DNA from 3 places in the Metapseudomonas furukawaii genome. Region 3 is predicted to be linked to each of the others. Evidence: predicted binding sites of a transcription regulator. Region 3 holds the regulator's gene; each other region holds the start of a gene.
The links. Region 3 encodes FliA, which starts transcription of late flagellar genes. Its sites were predicted from a motif close to CTAAAGTTTNNNNNNNNNNNGCCGNTAA; they were not measured.

Region 1 (6,910 bases), 3.1 Mb from region 3:
GGCGGTGTTGCTGGAGTGGCGTCGATATGCCACGGAGCTGCGCACGCGCTATCAGTTGTGAGAAAGACCCGGAAAACAATCCGGGCATTTCTTCGGGCAATAAAAAACGCCAGCGATTGCTGGCGTTCTTAATTGCGCGAGACTCAGCCCAGAATGGTGGCCCAGCTTTCAACAGTGTCGGCGCCCCACTTGGCTTTCCACTCTTTCAGAGTCTTGTGGTTGCCGCCCTTGGTCTCGATGACCTCACCGGTGTTCGGGTTCTTGTACTGCTTGACCTTGCGAGCGCGCTTGGCGGTGGGCGCCGCGGCCTTGGTGGCGCGGGGCAGTTTCGCGTTGCGGGATTCGGGGTCGAGCAGGGCGATGATGTCGCGCAGCGACTTCTGGTATTCACCCATCAGTGCGCGCAGTTTGCCTTCGAACTCGAGTTCTTTCTGCAGTTTGTCGTCCTGGGACAGGTTCTTCAGGCGCTCCTGGAGCTCCTTGATGGCTTCTTCCGTGGCCCGGTATTCGTTGATCAGCGACATGACGGCGTCCCTTGTTGGAATCTAGTGATGACTTGCGTTAGCTAAGTGTCAGCAATAATAGACAGCGATTATCTGCAAGTAAATAAGCAGGAAAACTTTTGTACGCTTTCCTGGTTGCGCCTAGTTGATATTAGTCGCGTAGACCGGGTGCCACCTATTTATGCTGCGGCAGAGGCTAATTTCGATGGGTTCACCGCTCTTAGTTATGGCCTCTGAATTGATCCGGACGACCTTCAGCCCCGGGCTTCACGGGGTTACTGAAGTTTTCCCGCGCTGTGGCTAGAATGGCCGCCTTCGCGAAGTCTCTGGAGTGTTCCCCCATGCGCACATTTCGTCTGGTGATTGCCTGTCCGGACGGCGTCGGCATCGTAGCCAAGGTCAGCAACTTCCTGGCTACCTATAACGGTTGGATTACCGAAGCCAGCCATCATTCGGACAATCAGAGCGGCTGGTTCTTCATGCGCCATGAAATCCGGGCCGACTCCCTGCCGTTCGACCTGGAGGGTTTTCGCCAGGCCTTCGCCCCCATCGCCCGTCAGTTCTCCATGGAGTGGCGGGTGACCGACTCGGAAGTGAAGAAACGCGTGGTGCTGATGGCCAGTCGCGAGTCCCACTGCCTGGCGGACTTGCTGCACCGTTGGCACAGCGGTGAACTGGATTGCGAGATTCCCTGCGTCATCGCCAACCACGACGACCTGCGCAGCATGGTGGAATGGCACGGAATCCCCTACTTCCATGTCCCGGTGGACCCGAAGGACAAGCAGCCGGCCTTCGACGAGGTCTCCCGCCTGGTGGAGGAGCACAACGCCGATACCGTGGTACTGGCGCGCTACATGCAGATCCTCCCGCCGGCGCTGTGCCAGCGCTATGCCCACCAGGTGATCAACATCCATCACAGCTTCCTGCCGTCCTTCGTGGGCGCCAAGCCCTATCACCAGGCCTCCCTGCGCGGGGTGAAGCTGATCGGCGCCACCTGTCACTACGTCACGGAAGAACTGGACGCCGGCCCCATCATCGAACAGGACGTGGTGCGGGTCTCTCACCGCGACAGCGTCGAGGACATGGTTCGCCTCGGCAAGGACGTGGAGAAGATGGTCCTGTCCCGTGGGCTACGCTATCACCTTGAAGACCGGGTGCTGGTGCACGACAACAAGACGGTCGTCTTCGATTGATCCCGTCGGCGGGCGCCATTGCCGGTCGACGGCCAAAGGAGCCCGCCATGCTCAAGTCCATCAAGGTGCGTGACTACATGACTCACCATCAGGTGACGTTCCGGTCCGACACCGACCTCTTCCTCGCCATCGAGCGCCTGCTGGAACACCGCATCAACGGCGCACCGGTGGTGGATTCCCAGGGCCACCTGATCGGCCTGATCTCGGATGGCGATTGCCTGCGCGGCATCCTCTCCGGTGCCTACTACGAAGAAGTCGGCGGCTGCGTCGCCAACTACATGTGCACCCAGCTGGAGACGGTTTCCCCCGACGCCGACATCATCGAGATCTGCCAGCGATTCCTGCGGGAAGGCCGCGAGCAGTTCCCGGTGGTGGAGGAGGGCGTGCTGGTGGGGGTGATCAGCCGTCGCGACGTCTTGCGGGCGGTGAAGGCCTTCGCCCAGCATGAGCGCGACCAGCCGCCGGAAGTCTGAGGAATCCGCTCATGTCCGATCCCCTCGATCGCGCCACCGCCACGCCACCACCGACCCTGGGAGAGGGTTGTGTCCGTCGCTACGACCCCGACGAGCTGAGCGAGGAGCATGGCACCGATTTCCCCGGTGCCGAGGCGCTCTGGGAGCGGATGCGGCGCGAGCGGGAGGACAAGAAGAAGGCGCCCTAGGGCGCCTTTCTTCCATCCGGGGGACTGCCGCCTCAGATGCGGAAGCTGCCTACCAGTTGCTGCAGGCGCGCGGCCTGCTGGTCGAGGTCGGCACAGGCGCGCAGGGTGGCCTGGAGGTTTTCCACGCCTTCCTGGTTCAGGGTGTTGATCTCGGTGATGTCCATGTTCAGCGAGTCCACCACGGCGGTCTGCTCCTCGGTGGCGGTGGCCACCGACTGGTTCATGCCGTCGATCTCGCCGATACGCTGGGTCACGCTGCCCAGGCGCTCGCCGGCCTGGTTGGCGATCTGCACGCTTTCCTCGCTGTAGCGCTGGCTCTCGGTCATGGTCTCCACCGCTTCGCGGGCCCCCACCTGGAGCTCCTCGATCATCTTCTGGATTTCCTGGGCCGATTCCTGGGTGCGATGGGCGAGGTTGCGCACCTCGTCCGCCACCACGGCGAAGCCACGACCGGCCTCACCGGCGCGGGCGGCCTCGATGGCGGCGTTCAGCGCCAGCAGGTTGGTCTGCTCGGAGATGCCCTTGATGACCTCGAGGATCTGCCCGATGTTCACCGTCTTGCTGTTCAGGGTCTCGATATTGCCGCAGGAGGCGCGGATCTTCGTGGACAGCTCGTTCATGGCGCCGATGGTGCGTTCCACCACCTGGCGCCCGTCTTCCGCCAGGGTGCGGGCGGACGACGCCTGGTGGGAGGCGTCGGCGGCGTTGCGGGCGATTTCCTGGGCGGCGGCGCCCAGTTCGTTGATGGCCGCGGCCACGCTGTTGGTGCGGTTGGCCTGCTCGTCGGAGTTGCTCATGGACGAGTTGGAGGCGCTGAGCACCAGTCGGGCCACCTGGCTGACCTGGCCGGTGGCCGAGGACACCTCGCGGATGGAGCCGTGGATGCGTTCGACGAAGCGATTGAAGGCGCTGGCCAACTCGCCGAACTCGTCCTGGGCGTGGATCGCCAGGCGGCGGGTCAGGTCGCCTTCACCCTGGGCGATGTCCTGCATCGCGCGACCCATGGTGTGCAGGGGTTGCATCAGCACGCGGATGAGCATGCCCAGCAGCAGGATGATCAGCACCACGGCGATTACGGTGGCGATGAGGGCGGAGGTGCGGAACTCGGTGAGCATGCCGTAGGCCTTGCTCTTCTCCACGGCGACGCCGATGTACCAGTTCACCGTCGGCAGGCCCTTGACCGGGGCGAAGGTGAGGATGTTCGTGGCGCCGTCCAGTTCCACCTCGGAGAAGCCGGTGCTGATGCTCGGCGTGTTCTGCGGGAAGACGTCGCGCAGGCTCTTCATCACCAGGTCCTTGTTCGGGTGGACCAGGATCTTGCCGTCGGCGCTGACCAGGAAGGCGTAGCCCATGCCGTCGAAGTCCAGGGCGTTGATGATCTTCACCAGGGTTTCCAGGCTGAGGTCGCCACCCGCCACGCCCAGGGACTGCACGGGCGTGGCGATGGTCATGATCAGTTGGCCGGTGGCCGCGTCCACATAGGGCTCGGTGAGGGTCGTGCCGCCGGCGGTCTTGGCGCCCTGGTACCAGGGGCGGGTGCGCGGATCGTAGCCTTCGGGCATGGCGCTGTCCGGGCGCATGGTGAACTGGCCGTCCTGGCTGCCGAAGTAGGTGAAGGCGAAGGTGGAGGCCAGGGCCCGCTGCTGCAGGATGCCGGGCACCGCCTCGGCCGAGGGGTTGGCGGCCAGGGATTCGGCCACGCTTTCCACCAGCAGGATCCGGCCCGAGAGCCAGTTCTGGATGTTGCTGGCGGTCACATCCCCCATTTCCTGCAGGTAGTTTTCCAGGTCGTTACGGAGCGCATTCCTTTGCAGATAATCGTTGTACAGGGTGAACAGCGAGAACGCTGCTATTACCACCAGCGAGGCGGCAAGCAGAATCTTGTGGCTGAACCGCAGGTTTTTGATCATGTTTGCTTGCGTCCGGTTAGGTCAGGCATCAGTCTTTTCGTGGCACTCGCGTGCTGAAAAAGCCGAGCGAAAACGTCGGTTTATCTATCGGCGGGAACCCCAGAAAGCTTTAATTCGAGGAGGGCAAAATGCCCGAAGATCTCTCCCTGATCCTAGGCGCCGATCCGCAAGGCGAAGCGGTCGCGCAGGCGATGAAACTGGCCAATCGTCACGGTCTGGTCGCGGGCGCCACCGGGACCGGCAAGACGGTCACCCTGCAGCGCCTGGCGGAAGCCTTCAGCGATGCCGGTGTCGCCGTCTTCGCGGCGGACATCAAGGGCGATCTCTGCGGCCTGGGCGCCGCCGGCAATCCCCGGGGCAAGGTGGCCGAGCGCATCGCGTCGATGCCCTGGCTGGGGCATTCGCCCAAGGCCTATCCGGTCAGCCTCTGGGATGTCGCGGGCCAGTCGGGCCATCCCCTGCGAACCACCCTCAGCGAGATGGGGCCGCTGCTGCTGGGCAACCTGCTGGAGTTGACCGACAGCCAGCAGGCGGCACTCTACGCCGCCTTCCAGGTGGCGGATCGCGAGGGCCTGCTGCTGCTCGACCTGAAGGACCTGAAGGCGCTGCTCAACCACCTCAAGGATCACCCCGAGTTGCTGGGCGAGGACCGTGCGCTGTTCGCCGGTGCCTCGGCCCAGGCCCTGCTGCGTCGCCTGGCGACCCTGGAACAGCAGGGCGCAGAGGCGCTTTTCGGCGAGCCCGCCCTGCAGTTGGAAGACATCCTCCAGCCCGACCGCGACGGCCGTGGGCGCATCCATCTTCTGGATGCCAGTCGGCTGGTCCACGAGGCCCCCAAGGTCTACGCCACCTTCCTGCTCTGGCTGCTGGCGGAGCTGTTCGAGCAGTTGCCGGAGCGGGGCGATGCCGACAAGCCGGTGCTGGCGCTGTTCTTCGACGAAGCGCACCTGCTCTTCACCAATACGCCCAAGGCCCTTCAGGAACGCCTGGAGCAGGTGGTGCGGCTGATCCGCTCCAAGGGCGTCGGCGTCTACTTCGTCACCCAGTCGCCCAGCGACCTGCCGGACGATGTGCTGGCCCAGCTCGGCCTGCGTATCCAGCACGGCCTGCGGGCCTTCACTGCCAAGGAGCAGAAATCCCTGCGGGCGGTGGCCGACGGTTTCAGGCCGAACCCGGATTTCGACACCCTCAAGGTGCTCACCGAGTTGGGTATCGGCGAAGCCCTGGTGGGAACCCTGGAAGAGAAGGGCACCCCGGCCATGGTTCAGCGGGTCGCCATCGCGCCACCCCAATCCCGTATCGGGCCGCTGGACGCCGCCGAGCGCGCGGCGCTGGTGCGCAGCTCGCCCCTGGCCGGGCGCTACGACAAACCGGTCGACCGCGAGTCCGCCTACGAAATGCTCACCGCCCGGGCGGCCCAGGCGCCCGTGGGCGAGCCGGAGCAGACGCCGGGCAAGCCGACGGCCAGTCAGTCCGGAATCGGCGATCTGGCCGGCGAGTTGCTGGGCACCTTCGCCAGCCAGGCGATGAAGACCGCCGTGCGCCAGGCCGCCAACCAGCTGGGACGGCAACTGGTGAGGGGGCTGATGGGTTCCCTGCTCGGGGGCGGCAAGCGTCGCTGACGAAGGTTTCGCCATCCTGAAACGAAGAAGGGCGCCCCATGGCGCCCTTCTTCGTTCTCGTCCTGATCAGACGATGAAGGTGATCGCCAGCCAGAACAGGCCGGCGGACAGCAGGATGGTGGTGGGCAGGGTGAGTACCCAGGCCATCAGGATATTGCGGATGGTGCCGCCCTGCAGGCCGCTGCGGTTGGCCACCATGGTGCCGGCGACGCCGGAAGACAGCACATGGGTGGTGGACACCGGCAGGCTGTAGATGTTGGCCATGCCGATGGCGCAGGCGGCGGTGATCTGGGCGCTCATGCCCTGGGCATAGGTCATGCCCTGCTTGCCGATCTTCTCGCCGACGGTGAGCACCACGCGCTTCCAGCCCACCATGGTGCCGATGCCCAGGGCCAGCGCCACGGCGAGGATCACCCAGAAGGGCGCGTACTCGGTGGTGGCGGTCAGGTCCTTGCGCAGCTTCTCCAGGTCGGCCTTCTCGCGTGCCGGCAGGCTGGACAGCTTGCCGACCTTCTTCGCGGTGTCGTCCAGGCAGAGCAGGTAGCGGCGGGCCTCGATGCGGTTCTCTTCGCTCAGGTCGCTGTAGTTGGAGACGCCTTCCAGGGTCTTCAGCAGGGCGGCGATGGTCGGCTCGGTCTGCTTCGGATCGCAGCGGTAGAGCTTGGGCATCTCGCCACCGTTGCCACGGCCCAGCGCCAGCATCTCGCCAAGGGTGTCGGTATGGCGCTGGTAGAACTGGCTCAGGTGGGTCGCGGCGTCGCGGGTACGCTCGATCTGGTAGGTGGTGCTGTTCAGGTCCAGCACGAACTTGGCCGGCACGATACCGATCAGTACCAGCATGATCAGGCCGATACCTTTCTGGCCGTCGTTGGAACCATGCACGAAGCTCACCGCCATGGCGGAAAGCACCAGTACCAGGCGGTTCCAGAAGGGCGGGTGCTTCTTCTCGTCCAGTTCCTTCCGGGTTTCCGGGGTCTTGTGCATCTTCGAGACGGGGTACAGCCATTTCAGGCTGAGCAGC
Region 2 (6,910 bases), 2.4 Mb from region 3:
TCCAGGTCGTCTGTATGGCCAAGCCCCTGGCGCATACGCCGGGCAGTTCCATGCATATCCACCAGAGCGTGGTGACGGTGGAGGGCGGCGAGAACATCTTCAGCGATGCGAATGGTGAACCTGCCGCTGCGTTCCGACACTTCATCGGTGGCCAGCAGGCGGCCATGGCGGACTTCACTGCCTTGTTCGCCCCCAACGTGAATTCCTACCAGCGGCTCTGCCATCCTTACGCGTCTCCCAACAATGCCTGCTGGTCCCATGACAACCGGGCAGCGGGGCTGCGTATTCCGGCCAGTTCGCCGGTGGCGCGGCGGGTCGAGAATCGACTCCCCGGCGCCGACGCCAATCCCTATCTGGCCATCGCTGCCAGCCTGGCGGCCGGGCTCCATGGGCTGGAGCGGAGGCTGGAGCCGAGCGAGCCGATCCAGGGCGAATTCGAGGCGCCGGATGAATTGCTCCTGCCCTGTACCTTGCATGCCGCACTCGAGCGTCTGAAACGCAGTGATCTGGCCCGTGAGCTATTCGGCAAGGAGTTCATCGACGGCTACATTGCTACAAAGACGATGGAGCTCAGCAGCTTCTTCGATGAGATCACGCCCTGGGAAAGGCGTATCCTCGCATCCCAGGTCTGATCGATCCGGGGCTGCCATGCCAGGCGGCCCCTTTGCACAAGGAGCCGCCTGGAGCGCGTCGATGCATCGAATCTGGAAGTCCTTTCGCGCACTGTATTTCGCCACCCTGCTCATGCTGATCGGCTCCGGCCTGCTCAGTACCTACCTGGGCCTGCGCCTGGCCGCCGACAATGTCGACGGGCTCTGGGTCGGTGCCCTGATGGCGGCCAACTATTTCGGCCTGATCCTGGGGGGCAAGCTGGGGCACCGGCTGATCGCCCGGGTTGGGCATATCCGCGCCTACGTGGCCTGCGCCGGCGCGGTCACGGCAGCGGTGCTGGGCCATGGACTGACGGACTTCCTGCCCGCCTGGTTGTTCATGCGGATGCTGGTGGGCCTGGGCATGATGTGCCAGTACATGGTGATCGAGAGCTGGCTCACCGAGCAGGCCGACGCCAGCCAGCGGGGGCAGGTTTTCGCCGGTTACATGGTGGCGTCCTACCTCGGCCTGGTGCTGGGCCAGTTGGTGCTGGTGCTGCACCCGGGCCTCGGGCCGGAGCTGCTGATGCTGGTGGCCATGTGCTTCGCCCTGTGCCTGGTTCCTGTCGCCCTGACCCGCAAGCTGCACCCCGCACCCTTGCATCCCGCGCCGTTGGAGCCTCGCTTCTTCATGAAGCGCGTACCCCAGTCCATGACCACGGTGCTGGTGTCGGGGCTGGTGATCGGCTCGTTCTACGGCCTGGCGCCGCTCTATGCGTCCGCCCAGGGCCTGCCCACCGAGAAGGTGGGTCTGTTCATGGGGAGCTGCATCTTCGCCGGCCTCCTGGTGCAGTGGCCGCTGGGCTGGTTGTCGGACCGCCATGACCGCGCCGTGCTGATTCGCACGACCGCCGCCTTGTTGGCATTGTGCGCGCTGCCCCTGGCGGTGCTTCCCGAGGCGCCGCTGGAGGTTCTGTTCCCGGTCGGTTTCCTGGTGTGTCTGCTGCAGTTCAGCCTCTACCCGCTGGCGGTGGCGTTTTCCAACGACCATATCGAACCCGATCGGCGGGTGTCCCTCACGGCGATGCTGCTCATCACCTTCGGGGTTGGCGCGAGCCTGGGGCCGTTGCTCACCGGTGCGCTGATGAAGCAGTTGGGGCCGAACATGCTCTACGCTTTCGTCAGTTTCTGCGCGGCCGTATTGGTGTTGCGCGTGCGTCCGGACAAGGTCACCGGGCTGCACCGCGTGGAGGAGGCGCCCCTGCATCACATCCCGACGCCGGACAACATGACCAGTTCGCCGCTGGTGGCGGCGCTGGACCCTCGTGTGGATGAGAAGGATGTGCATGATCAGATGCAGAACGGCGACGTTCCGCCGCCCGTGGACGAGCCTGCCAGGGACGGGGGCGAACAGCCGCAGCCTGAAAAATAGTGGCCCAATGCCAGAGGCTTTTTGCCCAATGATCGGGCGGAGCGGCTAACCGAGCTCCACGCCCAGGGATCACCCTGGTGCCTCAAGGAGGATCAGGTCATGACGTTGAGCATCACCCTGCATCTGCTGGCCAGCCACCCGCGGGCCAGCACCTTTCATCCCCGGTTGCTGCCGGTGCTGGGGGAGGAGGGGGTGAGCCGGCTGCACCGACAGCTGGTGGCGCGTCTCCTCAATCTCCCGCCCCTGGGCTTCAGCGAGCGGATCGTCTGGGTCGATGACGAGCTGGACGAGGTCCTGACCGCATTAGCCGAAGACAATGACTGGATGGTGGTGGGGCAGCCCGTGGGCGACCTGGGGGAGAGGATGCGGCGCATCGCCGCTCTCGGCCTCTCGGAGAGCGATGCCGTGGTGCTGATCGGCCAGCATTGCCCGATGCTGGATGCCGACTACCTGACGGCCGCCTGCGAAGCCCTGGATCACCATCATGCGGTGCTGGGACCGACCGAGGATGGCCGGTACGTGCTGCTGGGGTTGCGCCAGCTCGATCCGCGCCTGTTCGAGTCCATGCCCTGGGACAGCGGGCATCTGCTGGAGCTTACCTGCGAGCGACTGCAGGAGCTGGACTGGCAGCATGGCCTGCTGCCTGCGCTGTGGGTGCTGGACGACCCCGGGCACCTGCCGCGCCTGGGGCGACTGGGCATCAAGCTCGGGATCGCCTGAGCTAGAACAGGTCGTCCTTCTCGAAGCGCCTTGCCTCGCGCTGCAACTGGTAGACGAACCGCTCCACGTTGCGCTGGACCAGGCCGCTCATCTTGTGGAAGCGAACGCCGACGAAGCTGAGGCCGAGTTTCTCGTCGAAGTTGAAGTGGCGCAGTTCGACTGGCGTGACGATCGGACCTATGGGCATGCGTGCAGAAAATCGCTCATAGACCTGGCCCGCCTGCAGCCGGCCCGACAGGTCGCCCTCGAAGCGCAACTTGCAGCCGGTGGCGGAGATATCCAGCATCACGCCCTTGATGGGCGCCTTGAGCTTGTCGCCATCCAGTTCGACGGGGACCAGTTGGGTTTGCTTCAGCGGAGCCCGGAAGGCGTTGCGGCGCTGGTGGTAGGTGACCTCTTCCGGCAGGTAGCACCAGTAACAGCGGTTGCCGCCGTGTTCACCGATGGTGGTGGGTTGCAGGCATTCCCAGGCGATCCGCACACCGTCGCGGAAACCCTCGACCCTGAAGGGTTCGTTGTTCCTCAGGAAGCGTTCCCCGTCATTGGGGATCATTTCGTCCAGGGCGATCAGTCCGCGCTCGCCGTTCACATCCACCAGGTAGCTCTGGAAGCGTTGGTTGCGCTCGTAAAAGGTGATGATCAGCGGGTCGTGGTTCTGTTGAAGCAGACGAAGGTTGGCCAGGATCTCCACCGGTGCCCTGAGCACCTGGGGAGGCTGGGGGCCGTTCTCTTCGTGAAATGCGTTGGACACGGTCCAGGGCTCTCCGAACACAAAGCGGATGTCGCGAGGCATCGTCGTCCCCGCGCATTTTTGTAATTGAGGTGTCAGGCCTGGCTGAGCGGGCGCTGCTGGCCGATTCTAGCCGTAGCCCCACGGCTGTCATAGAGGCCGGGTGTGTCGCCGCCGCGAAGAATACCGAGCATGCCCCCCACCGAGGCGCGGTTGGCGCGGATCAGTCGACCATTGCGCTCGTTGGCGGTCTGGCAGCGCTCCAGGAGTTCCGACAGCGCATCGCTGCTTTCCAGCAGTTCCGGGCCATCCTGTGGCAGTCGTGCGGCAAGTTGTTCGAGGCCGGCCCGGTCGGCACTCAGCTCGAGGCTGGCCATGAGCTGGCCGCGCTGGCGACCGTGCTGTTCGAGTTGGGCGAGGAGGGGCTGTTTCTCGGCGAGGAGGCTTTCGAGCCGCGCGAGGTCGCGCTCTCCGAGGGCCTCGAATTCTTCGTCCATCAGCTCAAGCAAACGCTGGGCGTGGCCGATATCGTCGTTGAAGAGTTGGAGCAGGTTGATGTCTTGCATACGTGCTCTGGGGATGGGCGTCCAAGTTCCCCAGCGCCGCCCGTGGACTAGCGCTGGGATTCGAAGTTCAGCAGCTTGCTGGCCACGCGCTTGGCGTCGACCTGGTAGGAACCGTCGGCGATGGCCTGCTTGAGCTTTTCAACGCGCTCCTTGTCCACCACGGGCACATCGCGCAGTTTTTCTCCGGCCTTCTGCAGCACCTGAGCTTCGCTGCTCAGCTGCACGGATTCTCCGCTCTTGGCAGCCGGAGCCTGCTCGCCGGTGCTCTGGGTGGCAGGTGCCTGGCCGCTGGTGACGGTTTCGCTCTTGCCGGCCTGGGTGCTGCCGGTACGCCCTGTACTGGTGGGCGTGGGGCCGTTATTGAGCCGGTTGAAGTCGATAACCATGATGCTGAACCTCGGACGCTAGTTGGACGCTTACCGTTCTATCGGCCCTGTCCGGGATAACTTTAGAAAATTCTTTGGCACGGGCTGAGTGTAGAAAATCAGGCCCGCCGGGCGCCAGCGGAATCATGCCTACATCTCCACCTGAACCTGTCCGGGCGCCGTTACCCGGGCGCGGATCACCCGTCCCGAGCTGAGGTTTCGAACCCGGATCTGCTCGCCCGGTGCGCCGTTGGCCAGGGCCTCGCCCGGCATCCGGACATTGATGGAAGTGCTGGCGGCACTGATCACCACATGATCCCCCTTGCTCACCACCTCCGCCTGCTGCAGGTGAAGCGGGGCCAGCACCTGGTCGGCCACCAGGGCCCGGGTGGTCTTCTGGCCCAGCACCTGCTCAGTGGCGGTGAGGAAACCCTGGTTGAGGGTGCCCACGTCGCGCTCCGCCACGGTGACGTCCGCAGGCTGCACAGGCACCCCGCGACGCAGCGGGCGAGTCACCACCACCACGTCCCGGTACAGCCTCACGTGCGCCGGCACGTACACCGTCCAGGGGGCGCTGCCGTCGCAACGAATGCGCACCGTCACTCGTCCCAGCGGCTGGGCGGGGCTTTCCAGGTTCGCCGTCAATTCCTTGTCGCATTGTGCGAGGCGCAGCCGTGGATCCAGGCGGCTGACCTGGATTTCGCTGCGTCCCTGGATGTTGCTCCGTTGCAGATATTCTTCCACCGTGTATTCAAGAAAGCCCTCGGTTGTGCCGATAAGGATCTCAGGCGACGTCACAGAGGCGGTTGACGCAGGGCTGTAGCCTAGACAGCACAAAGCGGGTAAAACAGCCGCAAGCAAATTGCGGCGTTTTGCCATCAAGTGTCGGAAAAGCGTCGTCAGGGTGTTCATGCAATTTTCAGAAGCAAGGCTCGTGCCGCCTGCTAGTCTCCTCGGGAATTCCTTGCCCAACGGCGATGGACTTCACCTGGGGCCTGAGCTGGACCGGGCGTTCAATGGCTTACAGGAGTCTGGTCATGGCCGGTGTTTTGGATTCGGTTAACCAGCGTACCCAATTGGTCGGGCAGAACCGCCTCGAGCTGCTGCTGTTCCGCCTCGACGGAACCCAGCTCTACGGGATCAACGTCTTCAAGGTGAAGGAGGTGCTGCAATGTCCCCGCCTCACCCTGATGCCCAAGTCCAGCCCGGTGGTGCGTGGGGTCGCGAATATCCGTGGGGGGACCATTCCTATCCTCGACCTGTCCATGGCGACCGGTCGCAGGGGCCTCGATGACCTGAAGAACAGCTTCGTCATCATCACGGAATACAACACCAAGGTTCAGGGTTTCCTGGTGCGTTCGGTGGAGCGCATCGTCAACATGAACTGGGAAGAGATCCATCCGCCACCCAAGGGCACCGGTCGCGACCACTATCTGACGGCGGTGACCCGGGTCGACAAGCAACTGGTGGAGATCATCGACGTCGAGAAGATCCTTGCCGAGGTGGCTCCCACGTCCGAAGTGGTGTCCGAAGGCGTGGTGGATATCGAGACCCAGAGCAAGGCCGTCAGCAAGCGTGTACTGATCGTCGACGACTCGTCGGTGGCCCGCAAGCAGGTGATGCGGTGCCTGGAAACCGTCGGTGTCGAGGTCGTGGCCCTGAACGACGGGCGCCAGGCCTACAACTACCTGCGTCAGATGGCGGAGGACGGCAAGGCGCCGGAGCAGGAGTTGCTGATGATCGTCTCCGACATCGAGATGCCGGAAATGGATGGCTACACGCTGACAGCGGAGATCCGCAACGATCCTCGCATGCAGAAGGTGCACATCCTCCTGCATACTTCGCTATCGGGCGTGTTCAACCAGGCGATGGTGAAGAAAGTGGGCGCGGATGATTTCCTCGCCAAGTTCAAGCCGGACGACCTGGCCGCCCGAGTGGTGGAGCGTATCCGGGCAACGGACGGGGGCTGAGTTCAGCCCCCTGACATGGAAATTGATTGGCGAGGCGCCCCTAGTGTCTTCAGGCAATGTGGATTTCGAGCAGTTCCGGGTTTTCCTGGAAAAGTCCTGCGGCATCCTGCTGGGTAGCAACAAGCAGTACCTGGTCTCCAGCCGGCTCAACAAGCTGATGGAGCAGAACGGCATCAAGACCCTGGGGGAGCTGACCCAGCGAATCCAGGGTCTTTCCCGTGGCGGCCTGCGCGAGCAGGTGATCGACGCCATGACCACCAACGAAACCCTCTGGTTTCGCGATACCTACCCCTTCGAGGTGCTGAAGGGGCGCGTGCTGCCCGAGCTGATCAAGGCCTACCCGAACCAGCGCCTGCGCATCTGGTCGGCGGCGAGTTCGTCGGGGCAGGAGCCCTTCTCCATTTCCATGGCGATCGACGAGTTCGAGCGGACCAACCTGGGCCAGCTCAAGGCCGGCGTACAGATCGTCGCCACCGACCTTTCCTCCTCCATGCTGGCCGCCTGCCGTTCCGGGGAGTACGACAGCCTGGCCATGGG
Region 3 (6,910 bases):
GATGATCTGCAGGTTCCCCGCAGCCACCAGTTGGTGAGCCGTGCGGTCAGCCTCCAGGCACCGGAGGACCCGAGCGAGGAAGCCATGGCCGACCTGTTCGCCGGGCTCTACCAGAATCCGGCGCGTCGCGCCGGTTGACGAATTTTTCGAGCCGCCCTGGAGTGGGCGGTGCTAGGCAGCCAAGTGGCCCAAGGCAAGGTATTTCAAATGGGTAGTATGCATCCCGTACAGGTGATCGCGGTGACCGGCGGCAAGGGCGGCGTCGGCAAGACCAACGTGTCGGTGAACCTTTCCCTGGCGCTCGCCGATCTCGGTCGCCGCGTCATGTTGCTGGACGCCGACCTGGGTCTGGCCAACGTCGACGTGCTGCTCGGCCTCACCGCCAAGCGCACCCTGGCCGATGTGATCAATGGCGAATGCGACCTGCGCGACGTGCTGTTGCAGGGGCCGGGGGGCATCCGTATCGTCCCGGCCGCTTCCGGCACCCAGAGCATGGTGCAGCTCTCGCCCATGCAGCACGCCGGCCTGATCCAGGCGTTCAGCGATATCAGCGACAACCTCGATGTGCTGGTGATCGACACCGCCGCAGGGATTGGCGACTCGGTGGTCAGCTTCGTCCGCGCGGCGCAGGAAGTCATAGTGGTGGTCTGCGACGAGCCCACCTCCATCACCGACGCCTACGCGCTTATCAAGTTGCTCAACCGCGATTACGGCATGAGCCGCTTCCGGGTTCTGGCCAACATGGCCCACAGCCCCCAGGAAGGGCGCAACCTCTTCTCCAAGCTGACCAAGGTGACCGACCGCTTCCTGGATGTCGCCCTGCAGTACGTGGGCGCCGTCCCCTACGACGAGTCGGTGCGCAAGGCGGTACAGAAGCAGCGCGCGGTCTATGAGGCCTTCCCGCGCTCGAAGTGCTCGCTGGCCTTCAAGGCCATCGCGCAGAAGGTCGACAGCTGGCCGCTGCCGGCCAATCCGAGAGGCCACCTGGAGTTCTTCGTCGAGCGTCTGGTCAGACAGTCGCCCGCGGAAACGCCCGTATGACACCCGCTACTGGACTGCGTATGTACGGCAAGACACAGGCAAGGGATTCGCAACATCAGTTGATCGAGCGCTACGCCCCCCTGGTCAAGCGCATCGCCTATCACCTGCTCGCGCGCCTGCCGGCCAGCGTGCAGGTGGAAGACCTGATGCAGTCCGGGATGATCGGCTTGCTCGAAGCCTCCAAGAAATACGACGGCACCAAGGGTGCCAGCTTCGAAACCTACGCGGGCATCCGCATTCGCGGCGCCATGCTCGACGAGGTCCGCAAGGGCGACTGGGCACCGCGTTCGGTGCACCGCAACACCCGTATGGTGAGTGACGCGATCCGCGTTATCGAGGCGAGAACGGGGCGTGACGCTAAAGATCAGGAAGTTGCTGCCGAACTTGGATTGAGTCTCGAAGACTACTACGGCATCCTGAGCGACACCTTGGGCAGCCGCCTGTTCAGCTTCGACGACCTGTTGCAGGACGGCGAGCATGGCGGCGTGCGCGAGGACGCCGGTTTCACCCAATTCTCACCCTCCCATGATCTGGAAGAAGAACGCTTCCAGGCCGCGCTGGCCGATGCCATCGCGAACCTGCCGGAGCGTGAGCGCCTGGTGCTGGCGCTGTATTACGACGAAGAACTGAATTTGAAGGAAATCGGGGAAGTGCTGGGGGTCAGCGAGTCGCGGGTCAGCCAATTGCACAGCCAGTGCGCCGCACGCCTGCGTGCGCGTCTCGGCGAGTGGCGCGCGCGCTGAACGGCACACCGCTTCCAGATTTGAACGGCGCCCGGCAAGAGGGGCGTTTGAGGACTGTACGGAGGTCGACTTGGACAAGAACATGAAAATCCTCATCGTTGACGATTTCTCGACGATGAGACGCATCATCAAGAACCTCTTGCGCGATTTGGGTTTCACCAATACCGCCGAAGCGGACGACGGCACCACGGCGCTGCCGATGCTCCACAGCGGCAACTTCGACTTTCTCGTCACCGACTGGAACATGCCCGGCATGACCGGCATCGACCTGCTGCGCGCCGTGCGGGCGGATGAACGCCTGAAGCACCTGCCAGTCCTGATGGTGACCGCGGAAGCCAAGCGCGACCAGATCATCGAAGCGGCCCAGGCCGGCGTGAACGGCTATGTGGTCAAGCCCTTCACCGCCCAGGTCCTGAAGGAAAAAATCGAGAAGATCTTCGAGCGGGTCAACGGCTGATGCCGGCCGCGAGGGCACCATGGACCAGAAAGAACCCCTGCTGGGAGACTTCGAGTCGACCCTGAAAGACCGTGCGCGGGAATTGGTGGACAGCCTGGAGAAAGGCAATTTCACCGACGCCGTGCAACTTATCCAAGAACTCAACCAGGTCCGGGATCGCGGCCTGTACCTGGAGGTCGGCAAGCTCACCCGCGAGCTGCATAACGCCATCGTCAACTTCCAGATCGACCCGCGCCTGCCCCATGCCCAGGAAGTGTCGCAGATCGCCGACGCGACCGACCGGCTGGGCTACGTGGTGCACATGACCGAGAAGGCCGCCAACCGTACCATGGACCTGGTGGAGGAGAGTGCGCCATTGCTCAACGGACTCAGCGACGAAGCCCTGCAGCTGCGCGAGCAGTGGGGACGCTTCATGCGCCGGGAAATCGGCGCGGACGGATTCCGCGAGCTGGCCCGTCGCGTCGACCAGTTCCTGGCGCGCAGCCAGCGTGATACCGACGCACTCTCCGGCAAGCTCAACGACATCCTGCTGGCGCAGGATTACCAGGACCTCACCGGCCAGGTGATCAAGCGCGTGACCCAGCTGGTCACCGAGGTGGAGAGCAATCTGGTCAAGCTGGTGCTGATGGCGAGCCAGGTGGACCGTTTCGTGGGTATCGAGCACGACCACAATGCGTTGCGTGCCGAGGCCGACAAACAAAAAGACACCTCCAGGGGTGAAGGTCCGCAGATGAATGCCGATAAACGGGAAGACGTGGTGTCCGGTCAGGACGACGTCGACGATCTGCTATCCAGCCTTGGTTTCTAGGGAGCGCTCATATGAGCTTCGACGCCGATGAAGAAATCCTCCAGGACTTCCTGGTAGAGGCCGGCGAGATTTTGGAGCAACTGTCCGAGCAATTGGTCGAGCTGGAAAGCCGCCCGGACGATATGGACCTGCTCAATGCGATCTTCCGTGGCTTTCACACCGTCAAGGGCGGCGCTGGCTTCCTCCAGCTCAACGCCCTGGTGGAGTGCTGCCACATCGCCGAGAACGTTTTCGACATCCTCCGCAAGGGCGTACGCCGTGTGGACGCCGAGCTCATGGATGTGGTGCTGCAAGCCCTGGATACCGTGAACGAGATGTTCAGCGAGGTGCGCGAGCGCAGCGAGCCGACGCCCGCTACGCCGGAGTTGCTGGCGGCGCTGTCGCGCCTGGCGGAGCCCGCCGGCGCGGAGCCCGCGCCCCAGGCTGCCGAACCGGCAGCGGTCGTGGCCGCGGAGCCGGCTCCGGCACCGGTCGCGGTCGTGTCCGGCGAATCCTCGATGGATATCTCCGACAGCGAGTTCGAGCAGTTGCTGGACGCCCTCGGCGACAGCGACGCCATCGCCGCTGCGGTGGCGAAGGATGCGAGCGACGAGATCAGCGACGACGAGTTCGAGTCCCTGCTGGACCAGCTGCATGGCAAGGGCAAGTTCTCCGGTGCGGTCGAGTCCGAGGTCGCGGTGTCCGCCCACGCGTCCGCCCCGGCCTTGGCCATTCCGGTTGGCGCCGGCGCTGGCGACGACATCAGCGACGACGAGTTCGAAGCCCTGCTGGACCAGCTCCATGGCAAGGGCAAGTTCAATGGTGCTGCTGAGCCCGCCGCCCCGGTGAAGTCCGAGGCGCCCGCCGTGGTCCCGGCCGCCGCCGAGGGTGGTGGCAATATCACCGACGACGAGTTCGAGGCCCTGCTGGACCAGTTGCATGGCAAGGGCAAGTTCTCCGGCGCCACCGAGGACCCCGTGGCGACTGCGGCGCCGACTCCCGTGCCGGCCGCCAGCCGCCCGGCGCCCGTACCCGCTGCCAAGCCGGCTCCGAAGGCCGAACCGGTCGCGCGTCCGGCTGCGCCCGCCGCCGGCAACGGCGCGGCTGGTCCGGCCGTGGCCAGCGAAGCGGAAACCACGGTGCGTGTCGATACCGCGCGCCTGGACGAGATCATGAACATGGTGGGCGAGCTGGTGCTGGTGCGTAACCGCCTGGTTCGCCTGGGCGCCAACAGCGGCGACGAGTCCATGGCCAAGGCCGTGTCCAACCTGGACGTGGTCACCGCCGACCTGCAGACCGCCGTGATGAAGACCCGGATGCAGCCGATCAAGAAGGTCTTCGGCCGCTTCCCGCGCCTGGTCCGCGACCTGGCGCGCAACCTCAAGAAGGAAATCAACCTCGAGCTGGTGGGCGAGGAGACCGACCTGGACAAGAACCTGGTGGAGGCCCTGGCCGACCCGCTGGTCCACCTGGTGCGCAATGCGGTCGACCACGGCATCGAGTCCCCCGACGAGCGCGAGGCCGCCGGCAAGCCGCGTACCGGTCGGGTGGTCCTGTCCGCCGAGCAGGAGGGCGACCACATCCTGCTGATGATCACCGACGACGGCAAGGGCATGGACGCCGCCGTGCTCCGCGCCAAGGCGGTGGAGAAGGGCCTGCTGGACAAGGACGCCGCGGATCGCCTCACCGAGCTGGAGTGCTACAACCTGATCTTCGCCCCGGGCTTCTCCACCAAGACGGAGATTTCCGACGTCTCCGGCCGTGGCGTCGGCATGGACGTGGTGAAGACCAAGATCTCCCAGCTCAACGGCACCGTGAACGTGTTCTCGCAGAAGGGCGCAGGCTCGAAGATCGTCATCAAGGTCCCCCTGACCCTGGCGATCATGCCCACCCTGATGGTGATGCTGGGCAACCAGGCCTTCGCCTTCCCGCTGGTCAACGTCAACGAGATCTTCCACCTCGACCTGTCCCGCACCAATGTGGTGGACGGCCAGGAAGTGGTGATCGTGCGCGACAAGGCGCTGCCGCTGTTCTACCTCAAGCGTTGGCTGGTCCGCGATGCGGCGGTGGAAGAGCAGGGGGAAGGTCACGTGGTGATCCTTTCCGTGGGCACCCAGCGAATCGGCTTCGTCGTCGACCAGTTGGTGGGCCAGGAAGAGGTGGTGATCAAACCGCTGGGCAAGATGTTGCAGGGAACGCCGGGCATGTCCGGCGCCACCATCACCGGTGACGGCCGCATCGCGTTGATCCTCGACGTGCCGAGCATGCTCAAGCATTACGCGCGCCGTGGCTGATCTGGGGCGGCCGGCAACGGCCGCCCGCTAGGAGCTTTATTCTTATGGCAGTCAAGGTTCTGGTGGTGGATGACTCCGGTTTCTTCCGTCGCCGTGTCTCGGAAATCCTCGCTTCCGACCCCAATATCCAAGTGGTGGGCACCGCCACCAATGGCCGCGAGGCCATCGACCAAGCGCTGGCGCTCAAGCCGGACGTCATCACCATGGATTACGAGATGCCGATGATGGACGGCATCACCGCGGTGCGGCACATCATGCAGCGCTGCCCGACGCCGGTCCTGATGTTCTCGTCCCTCACCCACGAAGGCGCCCGCGTCACCCTCGACGCCCTGGACGCCGGCGCGGTGGATTTCCTGCCGAAGAACTTCGAGGACATTTCCCGTACTCCCGAGAAGGTCAAGCAGTTGCTCTGCGAGAAGGTCCACAGCATCGCCCGCAGCAACCGCCGTTACAGCAGCTTCGGCACCTCGTCATTGCCCACGCCGGCGACCGCCCCCAGCCCCGGACTGTCGGCACGCTCCAGCCCAGCGCCGGCGGCAGCGAACCCCGCAGCCCCCGTCGCCAGCTCGCCGGCTCCCAAGCGCAAGGGCTACCGGCTGGTGGCCATCGGTACTTCCACCGGCGGCCCGGTAGCCCTGCAGCGGGTGCTGACCCAGCTTCCGGCGAACTTTCCCGCGCCACTGGTATTGATCCAGCACATGCCGGCGGCTTTCACCAAGGCCTTCGCCGAGCGTCTGGACAAGCTCTGCCGGATTTCCGTCAAGGAAGCCGAGGACGGTGACGTGCTGCGTCCCGGCCTGGCGCTGCTGGCGCCGGGGGGCAAGCAGATGATGGTGGATACCCGTGGGGTCGTGCGCATCCTGCCCGGCGATGAGCGCCTGAACTACAAGCCCTGCGTCGACATCACCTTTGGTTCGGCCGCCAAGGCCTACAGCGACAAGGTCCTCGCGGTGGTGCTCACCGGCATGGGGGCCGATGGCCGCGAGGGCGCGCGCCTGCTGAAGCAGGGCGGCAGCCAGGTCTGGGCGCAGGACGAGGCGAGCTGCGTCATCTATGGCATGCCCATGGCCGTGGTGAAGGCCAACCTGGCCGACGCCGTCTACAGCCTGGACGACATCGGTCGCCACCTGGTCGAGGCCTGCATGTAATGGAGAGCGCCAGGTAATGGATGTACTCAGCCTTATCGGGGTCATCCTGGCATTCGTCGCCATCGTCGGCGGCAATTACCTCGAAGGCGGTCACGTCGGGGCCCTGCTGAACGGCCCTGCGGCACTCATCGTCCTGGGCGGTACCCTGGGTGCCGCCTTCCTGCAAACGCCCATCAGCATTTTCAAGCGCGCCCTGGCCATCGTCCGCTGGATACTGTTCCCGCCCTTCATCGACCTGGCCGGCGGCATCAACCGGGTGGTGAACTGGAGCCAGACGGCGCGCAAGGAAGGCCTGCTGGGCCTGGAGCCCATCGCCGACAGCGAAGCCGATCCCTTCGCCCGCAAGGGCTTGCAACTGCTGGTGGATGGCGTCGAGCCGGAGTCCATCCGCAGCATCCTCGAGGTGGACCTCTTCACCCAGGAGGGCCGCGACCTCCAGG

Region 1: a site for FliA is predicted at 4,352-4,379, ahead of KF707C_RS05785 (methyl-accepting chemotaxis protein). Genes of this name have one in related genera too.
Region 2: a site for FliA is predicted at 4,463-4,490, ahead of flgM (flagellar biosynthesis anti-sigma factor FlgM). Genes of this name have one in related genera too.

The regions. Positions count from the first base shown of each region.
Region 1 is NZ_AP014862.1:1,242,164-1,249,073, forward strand. It holds gene sbcB (exodeoxyribonuclease I) at 1-61, shown strand, start outside; gene mvaT (histone-like nucleoid-structuring protein MvaT) at 144-524, opposite strand; gene purU (formyltetrahydrofolate deformylase) at 845-1,696, shown strand; gene KF707C_RS05780 (CBS domain-containing protein) at 1,744-2,169, shown strand; gene KF707C_RS29435 (hypothetical protein) at 2,181-2,357, shown strand; gene KF707C_RS05785 (methyl-accepting chemotaxis protein) at 2,390-4,267, opposite strand; gene KF707C_RS05790 (helicase HerA-like domain-containing protein) at 4,396-5,889, shown strand; gene KF707C_RS05795 (inorganic phosphate transporter) at 5,956-6,910, opposite strand, start outside.
Region 2 is NZ_AP014862.1:1,902,995-1,909,904, forward strand. It holds gene KF707C_RS08835 (glutamine synthetase family protein) at 1-632, shown strand, start outside; gene KF707C_RS08840 (MFS transporter) at 694-2,022, shown strand; gene KF707C_RS08845 (TIGR04282 family arsenosugar biosynthesis glycosyltransferase) at 2,122-2,742, shown strand; gene KF707C_RS08850 (flagellar brake protein) at 2,744-3,493, opposite strand; gene KF707C_RS08855 (flagella synthesis protein FlgN) at 3,568-4,038, opposite strand; gene flgM (flagellar biosynthesis anti-sigma factor FlgM) at 4,086-4,424, opposite strand; gene flgA (flagellar basal body P-ring formation chaperone FlgA) at 4,554-5,315, opposite strand; gene KF707C_RS08870 (chemotaxis protein CheV) at 5,441-6,373, shown strand; gene cheR (protein-glutamate O-methyltransferase CheR) at 6,417-6,910, shown strand, end outside.
Region 3 is NZ_AP014862.1:4,347,131-4,354,040, reverse strand. It holds gene flhF (flagellar biosynthesis protein FlhF) at 1-138, shown strand, start outside; gene fleN (flagellar synthesis regulator FleN) at 208-1,041, shown strand; gene fliA (RNA polymerase sigma factor FliA) at 1,038-1,784, shown strand; gene KF707C_RS20110 (chemotaxis response regulator CheY) at 1,867-2,241, shown strand; gene KF707C_RS20105 (protein phosphatase CheZ) at 2,261-3,049, shown strand; gene KF707C_RS20100 (chemotaxis protein CheA) at 3,061-5,322, shown strand; gene KF707C_RS20095 (protein-glutamate methylesterase/protein-glutamine glutaminase) at 5,367-6,470, shown strand; gene KF707C_RS20090 (flagellar motor protein) at 6,487-6,910, shown strand, end outside.